2 regions of the Streptomyces sp. NPDC058683 genome follow, and region 1 is predicted to be linked to the other one. Evidence: riboswitches for the same ligand, from Rfam matches in the RefSeq annotation. Region 1 holds a riboswitch; the other holds the start of a gene.

The links. A riboswitch is a leader RNA that binds a small molecule or an ion and turns the genes downstream of it on or off. The one in region 1 is predicted to bind cyclic di-AMP.
Region 2: another riboswitch for cyclic di-AMP. It lies ahead of ACFWXC_RS41570 (M23 family metallopeptidase); the one in region 1 lies ahead of ACFWXC_RS10810 (M23 family metallopeptidase).

Annotation. Positions count from the first base shown of each region.
Region 1 is NZ_JBHXSK010000008.1:97,778-102,439, reverse strand. It holds gene ACFWXC_RS10820 (M16 family metallopeptidase) at 1-709, shown strand, start outside; gene ACFWXC_RS10815 (M16 family metallopeptidase) at 706-2,094, shown strand; cyclic di-AMP (ydaO/yuaA leader) riboswitch at 2,285-2,448, shown strand; gene ACFWXC_RS10810 (M23 family metallopeptidase) at 2,461-3,216, shown strand; gene ACFWXC_RS10805 (GntR family transcriptional regulator) at 3,503-4,198, shown strand; gene ACFWXC_RS10800 (HPr family phosphocarrier protein) at 4,493-4,662, opposite strand, start outside.
Region 2 is NZ_JBHXSK010000052.1:61,102-65,763, forward strand. It holds gene ACFWXC_RS41555 (dihydrofolate reductase family protein) at 1-845, shown strand, start outside; tRNA gene ACFWXC_RS41560 (tRNA-Met) at 902-975, shown strand; gene ACFWXC_RS41565 (PP2C family protein-serine/threonine phosphatase) at 1,182-2,276, shown strand; cyclic di-AMP (ydaO/yuaA leader) riboswitch at 2,545-2,705, shown strand; gene ACFWXC_RS41570 (M23 family metallopeptidase) at 2,713-3,756, shown strand; gene ACFWXC_RS41575 (aldo/keto reductase) at 3,911-4,662, shown strand, end outside.

The DNA.
Region 1 (4,662 bases):
CGGCAAGCCCGCCCCGCGCGACGGTTCGCTGCCCGACATCATGGGCGGGCAGCTGCGCGAGGTCGTCGTGGAGGAGGTGCCCGCGCGCGCGTTGATGGCCGCCTACCGGCTCCCGGAGGACGGCACGCGCGTGTCCGACGCGGCCGACCTGGCCCTCACCGTCCTCGGCGGCGGCGAGTCCTCCCGCCTCTACAACCGCCTCGTACGGCGCGACCGTACGGCCGTCGCCGCCGGCTTCGGCCTGCTGCGACTCGCCGGTGCGCCCTCCCTGGGCTGGCTGGACGTGAAGACCTCCGGTGACGTCGAGGTGCCGGTCATCGAGACCGCCATCGACGAGGAGCTCGCCCGGTTCGCCGAGGAGGGCCCCACGCCCGAGGAGATGGAGCGCGCCCAGGCCCAGTTGGAGCGCGAGTGGCTGGACCGGCTGGGCACCGTGGCGGGCCGCGCGGACGAACTGTGCCGGTTCGCCGTCCTGTTCGGTGACCCGCAGCTCGCCCTGACCGCCGTCCAGCGCGTCCTCTCGGTGACCCCGCAAGAGGTCCAGGAGGTCGCCAAGGCCCGGCTGCGGCCGGACAACCGCGCGGTACTCGTCTACGAGCCCAAGTCCCCGGAGACGGTCGCGGACGCCGACGTACCCGAGGACCCCGAGGCCGAGGCCACGGTCGAGGCCGCCACCGCCGAGCACGACGACGAGGAGACGGCCAAGTGACCGAGCTCGCCACCATGGAATTCCACCCTCAGCCCCACGCGGGCGAGGCCCGGCCCTGGGCCTTCCCGGCGCCCGAGCGCGGCACCCTGGACAACGGCCTGACCGTGCTGCGCTGCCACCGCCCCGGCCAGCAGGTCGTCGCCGTCGAGGTGCTCCTCGACGCGCCCCTGGACGCCGAGCCGGCCGGCCTGGACGGCGTAGCCACGATCATGGCGCGCGCCTTCTCCGAGGGCACCGACAAGCACTCCGCCGAGGAGTACGCCGCCGAGCTGGAGCGGGCCGGCGCCACCCTCGACGCACACGCCGACCATCCCGGCGTCCGGCTCAGCCTGGAAGTCCCGGCCTCCCGCCTGGGCAAGGGGCTCGGGCTGCTCTCCGACGCGCTCAGGGCACCCGCCTTCGCCGACAGCGAGGTCGAGCGGCTGGTCCGCAACCGCCTCGACGAGATCCCGCACGAGCTGGCCAACCCCAGCCGCCGGGCCGCCAAGCAGCTCTACAAGGAGCTCTTCCCGTCGGCCGCGCGGATGTCCCGTCCGCGCCAGGGCACCGAGGACACCGTAGAGAAGATCGACGCGGCCGCCGTACGCGCGTTCTACGACCGGCATGTGCGGCCCGCCACCGCCACCGCGGTCGTCGTCGGCGACCTGACCGGCATCGACCTGGACGAGCTGCTCGGCGAGACCCTGGGCGCCTGGCGCGGTTCCACCGCCCAGCCCCGGCCGGTGCCCCCGGTCTCCGCCGACGACACCGGCCGCGTCGTCATCGTGGACCGCCCCGGAGCCGTCCAGACGCAGCTGCTCATCGGCCGCGTCGGCGCCGACCGGCACGACCGCGTCTGGCCCGCCCAGGTGCTCGGCACCTACTGCCTGGGCGGCACCCTCACCTCGCGCCTGGACCGCGTCCTGCGCGAGGAGAAGGGCTACACCTACGGCGTCCGCGCCTTCGGGCAGGTCCTGCGGTCCGCCCCCGACGGCAGCGGCGCCGCGATGCTCGCCATCAGCGGCTCCGTGGACACCCCGAACACCGGCCCGGCGCTCCAGGACCTGTGGACGGTGCTGCGCACCCTCGCCTCCGGGGGCCTCACGGACGCCGAGCGCGACGTCGCCGTGCAGAACCTCGTCGGCGTGGCGCCGCTCAAGTACGAGACGGCGGCCGCCGTCGCCGGCACCCTGGCCGACCAGGTCGAGCAGCATCTGCCCGACGACTTCCAGGCCACGCTCTACCGGCAACTGGCCGCCACAGGCACCGTGGAGGCCACCGCGGCGGTCGTGAACGCCTTCCCGGTCGACCACCTGGTCACCGTCCTCGTCGGCGACGCGGCGCAGATCAAGGAGCCCGTCGAGGCCCTCGCCATCGGCGAAGTGACGGTCGTCGCCGCGGAGTAGCGGCACGCGCGCGCAGAGCCCTGGTGACCCTCCGGTCACCAGGGCTCTGAAATGTCCGAATTGGGGCGGAGGTTGCCTGTCTGCCCTGTGGGATGCGCGACAAAATCCGCGTTCCGTTTGAGGATTAGGAGAACGTCCTCGTAGGTTCTTCCGGGCTGTCCGCCAGGCATTGCGCCGCACCCGCGGCACCGGACAGTCATCGCCGAGTCCCCGTACGGCGCGAGCCAGGGGAGCCGGGGACCCACGCAGTCCCTGGGGTGAATCGGGCGCCCGCGCGAGCCGCGAGGGGGCCCGTAGGAGACCTTCCTGCTCCGAACCCGTCAGCTAACCCGGTAGGCGAGAGGGAAGGAAAGGAACAGCCTCTACATGGCGTTCATGTGCGCCTCCGGGAAGCACCGTCGTCCCGGCCGGGTGAAGCGCACCAGCGCGCAGGCCGCCGGCATCGCGGCCCTCACCACCACGGGTGTCATCGGCACCGTCTCGGCCGCCCCGGCGCTCGCCGCCGAGAACTCCGTCGAGCAGACCGGCCTCACCCCGGTCATCACCGTCAGCGACTCGGTCGCCGACCAGATCGACGCCCAGGCCACCGCGCAGACGGCCGCCGCCGAGCGCAAGGCGGCCGAGGAGGCCGCGCGCAAGAAGGCCGCGGCGAAGGCCAAGAAGGAGCACGAGGCCGCGGCACGCGTCGCGCGGGAGGCCGAGCGCAAGCGCCTCAACGCCTTCGTCGTCCCGATCTCCGACTCGTACGTCTCCACCGGCTACAAGACCGGCGGCTCCCTGTGGTCCTCCGGCGCCCACACCGGCATCGACTTCCACGCCGCCACCGGCACGGTGGTGCACGCGGTCGGCACCGGCACGGTCGTCTCCACCGGCTGGGGCGGGTCCTACGGCAACCAGATCGTCATCAAGATGGCCGACGGCATGTACACCCAGTACGGCCACCTGTCGTCGATCGGTGTCTCGGTGGGCCAGAAGGTCACCCCGGGCCAGCAGATCGGCCTCTCCGGCGCGACCGGCAACGTGACCGGCCCCCACCTCCACTTCGAGGCCCGTACGACCCCGGAGTACGGCTCGGACGTCGACCCGGTCGCCTACCTCCGCAAGCACGGCGTGAACGTCTGACCGACCACGGCGCGCACGCCCGGCGCGCGGTACCGCGCGCACGCCCCGCGCGCGCAGCGCATATCTCCACCCACGCGACCACGGCGATGAACATGTGACGCCACAGGGCAGACAGCCCCGAAGCCCCGGCTCCCCGAGCCGGGGCTTTCGTCGTTTTCGTGACCCCGGTGTCCAAAAAATATGCATGGATTCAGGGCCGCCGTCGGAAATTCCCGCTCATTGCAATAGAGTCACGGAACGGACGTCACTCGGCGGCGTTTCACGGGGATTAAGGCGGAGGTCGGACATGCGTATTCCGGCGCACTCGGTATGCACGGCGATCCGGGACGACATCGTCGCGGGTGTCTACGAGCGCGGCAGCCGGCTCACCGAGGAACTCCTGGCCCGTCGCTACGGCGTCTCGCGCGTCCCCGTCCGCGAGGCCCTGCGCACCCTGGAGGCCGAGGGCTTCGTGGTGACGCGCCGGCACGCGGGCGCGTGCGTCGCGGAACCGACCGAGCAGGAGGCCGCCGACCTGCTGGAGATGCGCCTGCTCCTGGAGCCGCTCGGCGCCTCCCGGGCCGCCCAGCGCCGTACCGAGGCCCACCTTAAGGTGCTGCGCGGACTCGTCAGGCTGGGCCAGGAACGGGCCCGCAGGGGCGGCAGCGAGGACCTGCGCTCCCTGGGCGGCTGGTTCCACGAGACGCTCGCCCAGGCCACCGGCAGCCACGCCCTGACCTCGACGCTCACCCAGCTGCGGCACAAGATCGCCTGGATGTACGCCGTCGACGCGCCCGCCAACCCCGTGGAGTCCTGGGCCGAGCACGGCGCCATCGTGGACGCGGTGACGCGCGGCGACAGCGAACGCGCGCGGGCGATCACCGCGCTGCACACCGAGCGGTCCGCGGTCTCCCACCGGTTGCGCTTTTCCGGTGGCACGGACCGGGCGAACGGTGTGAGGACTTCGCAACATCCCGTAAACATGTCGGGCCTGCGGCATTAACACAGGCGCCGTATACAAAGAGGTGTTATTCGGTGGAGCGGTATTTCCGTCGCCCTCTGTCGGTCTTCGTCGCCCATATTTCGCGCGCGCCCGGAATTTCCGATGGCGCGTCATCGGCGTGCCCGATGGGGAATTAACTATGCCCGCCGCAAAGTCCGGCCCGGTATAAAGGGTGGCCCTTCAAGAAGACCGGCCCGAAAGAGGTCACGGCGGAAGGAACGACGGCGGGAACGGCGGAGGCCGCGCCGCCCTCGGAGGGGCGGCGCGGCCTCGGTCGTGCGGGCGCTGTGGCGCTCAGACGGTCTCGGGGAGCTCCTCGAGACCCTCGGCGACCAGCTTGGCCAGGCGGTCGAGGGCGGCGTCCGCGCCCTCGGCGTCGGAGGCGAGGACGATCTCCTCGCCGCCCTTGGCGCCCAGGCCAAGGACAGCCAGCATGGAGGCCGCGTTGACGGGGTTGCCCCCGG
Region 2 (4,662 bases), on a different contig from region 1:
CGAAGTTCTGGCACACCGGCGGCGAGAAGGTCGTGTACACGACGGAGGCGGGCGCGGCGCGGATCCGCGGCCTCGGTATCGCCGCGGACGTCGTCTCCCTCGGCGCCGGTCTCGACTGGCCCGCGCTGCTGACGGACCTGCACGAGGAGCGGGCGGTCGGCCGGCTGATGGTCGAGGGCGGCGGCACCGTCCACACCCAGCTTCTCCAGCAGGGCCTGGCCGACGAACTCCAGCTGGTCCTGGCCCCGCTCTTCGTGGGCGACCCGAAGGCACCGCGCCTGTTCGGCCCGGGCGGGTACCAGGCCGGGCGGCTGCGGCTCCTGGAGAGCCGCCGTATCGAGGACGTCGTCCTGATGCGGTACGAGCCCACCGCGCCCGGCGCGGGTGCGGTGGCGTCCGCCGCGGACCGGCACTGGCTGCGCCTCGCCTGCGGGCTGGCGGCCGACTGCCCGCCCTCCCGGACCGCGTTCAGCGTCGGCGCGGTGGTGGTCGCGGCCGACGGCACGGAACTGGCCCGCGGCCACTCCCGGGAGGCCGGCGACTCCGTCGTCCACGCGGAGGAGGCGGCCCTGGCCAAGATCCCCCCGGCCGATCCCCGGCTGGCCACGGCCACCGTCTACACCAGCCTCGAACCCTGCACCCACCGCGCGTCCCGGCCGCGCCCCTGCGCCGAGCTGATCCTCCGGGCCGGGGTACGGCGGGTGGTGACGGCGTGGCGCGAGCCGGACACCTTCGTGGCGGCGGCCGACGGGACGGGGATGCTGCGGGAGGCGGGGGTGGCGGTGCTGGTGCTGGGCGAGTACGAGGACCTGGCGAAGACCCCGAACGCGCACCTGCTCGGCTGACCTCTCTTAACCCGTGTGACTCTCCCCCTTCCGATGGCGTATGCTGGTGTCACCGACGCGGGGTGGAGCAGCTCGGTAGCTCGCTGGGCTCATAACCCAGAGGTCGCAGGTTCAAATCCTGTCCCCGCTACTGAAGAATCAGGGCCGGAATCCAAGAACGAGGATTCCGGCCCTGAGTCATTTACCGTCACCTACCGGGTCATATCCCGGCACGTGTCCCTCATCACATCCGTCCGCACTCATCCGCCCGGCCCACACCGCTCGCCCCCGCACACTTGCAGCCGCAAACCTGGACGGACACGCATTGGACACCTGGGACATATGGGGAGTCGTACCGTGGCCCCTGGAGAGGCGCAGGAGGACGGGTCCGCAGCCGTCCGCACCCTGGCCCGCTTCCTGCCGGCCCTGCTGATCGTCGCCGGCGTCTGCTACGACATCCTCACCCCACAGGCCTTCACGGCGGTCCCGTTCTTCACGGCCGCCCCGCTGATCGCCGCGCCCCTCTCCTCGCTGCGCACCACCGTCCTGACCGGCCTCACGTCCTTCCTCGCCGCCTACGCCGTGCACGCCCGCTTCGGCTTCGGCCCGAACGTCGACACGGTCACCGAGGTCCTCACCGTGGTCACCGTCGCCGCCCTCGCCGTCGGCATCAACCGGGTCGTGCGCCTCGGCGACCAGCGCCTCGCCTCCGCCCGCGAGATCGCCGAGGCCGCCCAGCGGGCGGTCCTGCCCGAGCCCGCCGAGCGGATCGGCGGCTTCGAGATCGCGGCCCGCTACGAGGCGGCCCAGGAGGGCACCTTCATCGGCGGCGACCTGTACGCCGTCCAGGACACCCCGTACGGCGTACGGCTGATCGTCGGCGACGTCCGCGGCAAGGGCATGGGCGCGGTCGCCGCCGTCGCCGTGCTCATCGGCGCGTTCCGGGAGGCCGCCGAGCAGGAGGCCACGCTGGAGGCGGTGGCGGGGCGGCTGGAGCGGGCGCTGGCCCGCGAGGGCGTCCGGCGCGGCGGCCTCGAGGCGGTCGAGGGGTTCACCACCGCCGTACTCGTCGAACTCCCGCACGGCGACGGCGCGATCCGGGTCGTCAACCGCGGCCATCCGCCGCCCCTGCTGGTGTACGGCGACGGCGAGGTGCGCCCGGTACGGGTGCCCGAGGCCGCGCTGCCGCTCGGGATGGGCGAGTTGGGGGCCTGGCCGGACCGGGCCGCCGAGTACGCGTTCCCGAGCGGGGCCACGCTGCTGCTGTACACCGACGGCCTCTCCGAGGCGCGGGACGCGCACGGCCGGTTCTACGACCCCGAGCGGCGGCTGACCGGCCGTGTCGTCACCGCCCCCGGCGCGCTGCTGGCCCGGCTCGCGGCCGAGGTGCGCCGGCACACCGGCGGCGGCATGACGGACGACATGGCGCTGCTGGCCGTACGGCGGCCCTGAGCGCGATCACGCGGCCGTTCTGGGGATTGTCACCCTCGGTGCACGGACGACCGCCCTCCGCGTAACGGCTGAGTCACCATCAAAACGCCTGTGACTCCTGAGCTGGACAGAACGCAGGGTCAAGTCGACCGTTTTTGACCGTTCATGGCAGGTAAGTCCATGCTTTGAAAGCTTAATGATCAAGGAGAACAGCTTGGAATCTGACAGCCGGGTCTATTAACGTTCGATAACGCAGCGCGGTCGTCCCAGCCGTCACCCGCGACGGCTCCGCGCGCACGCGCCGAATCCCGCAAGGGAACCGGGGAACCACCACCTTGGGGTGAATCGCACGGCTGCCGCCGGGTACGAAACGGCCGGTATACGCGCGTAGGAGACCTTCCCGCTCCGAACCCGTCAGCTAACCCGGTAGGCAGCGGAAGGAAAGGAGTGCGCCCGCGTGGCGTCCAACCCGCCTGCTCCGACAGCTCCGTTCGTGCCCAGCCAGCGTCAACCCGAGACCTTCGGCTACGGCGGCTACCGCACCGACGAGGGCCCCTGGGAGGAGTGGAACCCCACCGAGGAGTCCCTCGCCCCGGTACGCGGCCGGCACCGGGTCGCCAAGCAGCGCGGCGGCGGGCTCGCCCGCAGCTCCACGGTCCTCGGCGTAGGCGTCATCGCCGCCGTCGGCGCGGGCGGCATGGCCAGCGCCAACACCGGCAAGCCGCCGGTCTCCATCTCGCTGCCCGACCTGCCGTCGTCCGTCGACTCCCTGCTCGGCGAGGACGGCGGCCACCAGGTCACCCAGACCGCGCTCAGCAGCGTCACCACGACGCCCGCCACCGACGCGGACTCCTCCGACTCCTCGGCCGACGCCGGTGAGGCGCTGCGCAGCCGGATCATCGCCCAGGCCGAGCAGCAGCAGACCCAGCTCGACGTCAAGGCCACCGCCAAGGCCGTGGCCGCCGCCGACAAGGCGGTCTCCGACGCGGAGGCCAAGGCGGAGAAGGCGGCGGCCGCCAAGGCCGCCGACGCCAAGGAGCAGGCACAGGCCGCCGAGAAGGCACAGGCCGAGCAGCAGCGGCTCGCCGCGCTGGCCAAGCAGTACACGCTGCCGGTCGTCTCCTACACGATCACCGGCACCTTCGGGCAGGCCGGCTCGATGTGGGCCTCCGGCTACCACACCGGCCTCGACTTCGCCGCTCCCACCGGCACGCTGATCAAGGCCGTGCACAGCGGCACCGTCACGGAGGCCGGCTGGGCCGGCTCGTACGGCTACCGCACCATCCTCACCCTCGACGACGGCACCGAGCTGTGGTTCTGTCACCAGTCCTCGATCGGCGTCAAGGTCGGCCAGAAGGTCGCCACCGGTGACGTCATCGGCCGCGTCGGCGCCACCGGCAACGTCACCGGCCCGCACCTCCACCTGGAGGTCCACCCCGGCGGTCAGGCCACCGGCATCGACCCGATGACCTGGCTGCGCGGCAAGGGCCTCAACCCCTGACGGACCCCACTGATCCCCGGCGGCCCTGACGACAACCCCCCGACGTCAGGGCTGCCGGTTCGGTGTACCCGCGGTACCCCGGTGCATTCCGCTTTTACGAGAACTTCGCGTTGCGTCGGCATGGGCGCACCGGCAGCCGGTGTTGAACTGAGGCATGACCCCTTCTTCCGGTTCTTCCGCTTCCCGTTCCCTCCGTAAGCTCGGCGCCTCCGACCTGGAGGTCTTTCCGCTCTGCCTGGGCGGCAACGTCTTCGGCTGGACCGCCGACGAGGCCGCCTCCTTCGCCGTCCTCGACGCGTACACGGCCGCCGGCGGCAACTTCGTGGACACCGCCGACTCGTACACGGCCTGGATCGAGGGCCACAAGGGCGGCGAGTCCGAGACCGTCATCGGCAAGTGGGTCAAGGCGCGCGGCAACCGCGACGACGTCGTGATCGCGACGAAGGTCAGCCAGCACCCCGACTACCCGGGCCTGTCGGGCGCCAACATCAAGGCCGCCGCCGACGCGTCCCTGCGCCGCCTGGACACCGACTACATCGACCTGTATTACACCCACTTCGACAAGCCCGAGATCCCGGTCGAGGAGATCATCGGCGCCCTGGACGAACTGGTGCGGGCGGGCAAGGTCCGGCACATCGCCGCGTCCAACATCACCGCCGAGCGGCTCCAGGAGTCCCTGGACCTCTCCGACCGCGAGGGCCTCGCCCGGTACGTCGCCCTCCAGCCCCACTACAACCTGGTCTCCCGCGACACCTACGAGGGCCCCCTCCAGGACCTGGCCTCCCGCACCGGCCTCGCGGCGGTCCCGTACTTCGCCCTGGCCGCCGGCTTCCTCACCGGCAAGTACCGCCCGGGCACGACGGTCGACAGCGCCCGCGCGGGCCGCGCGGCCCAGTACCTGGAGAC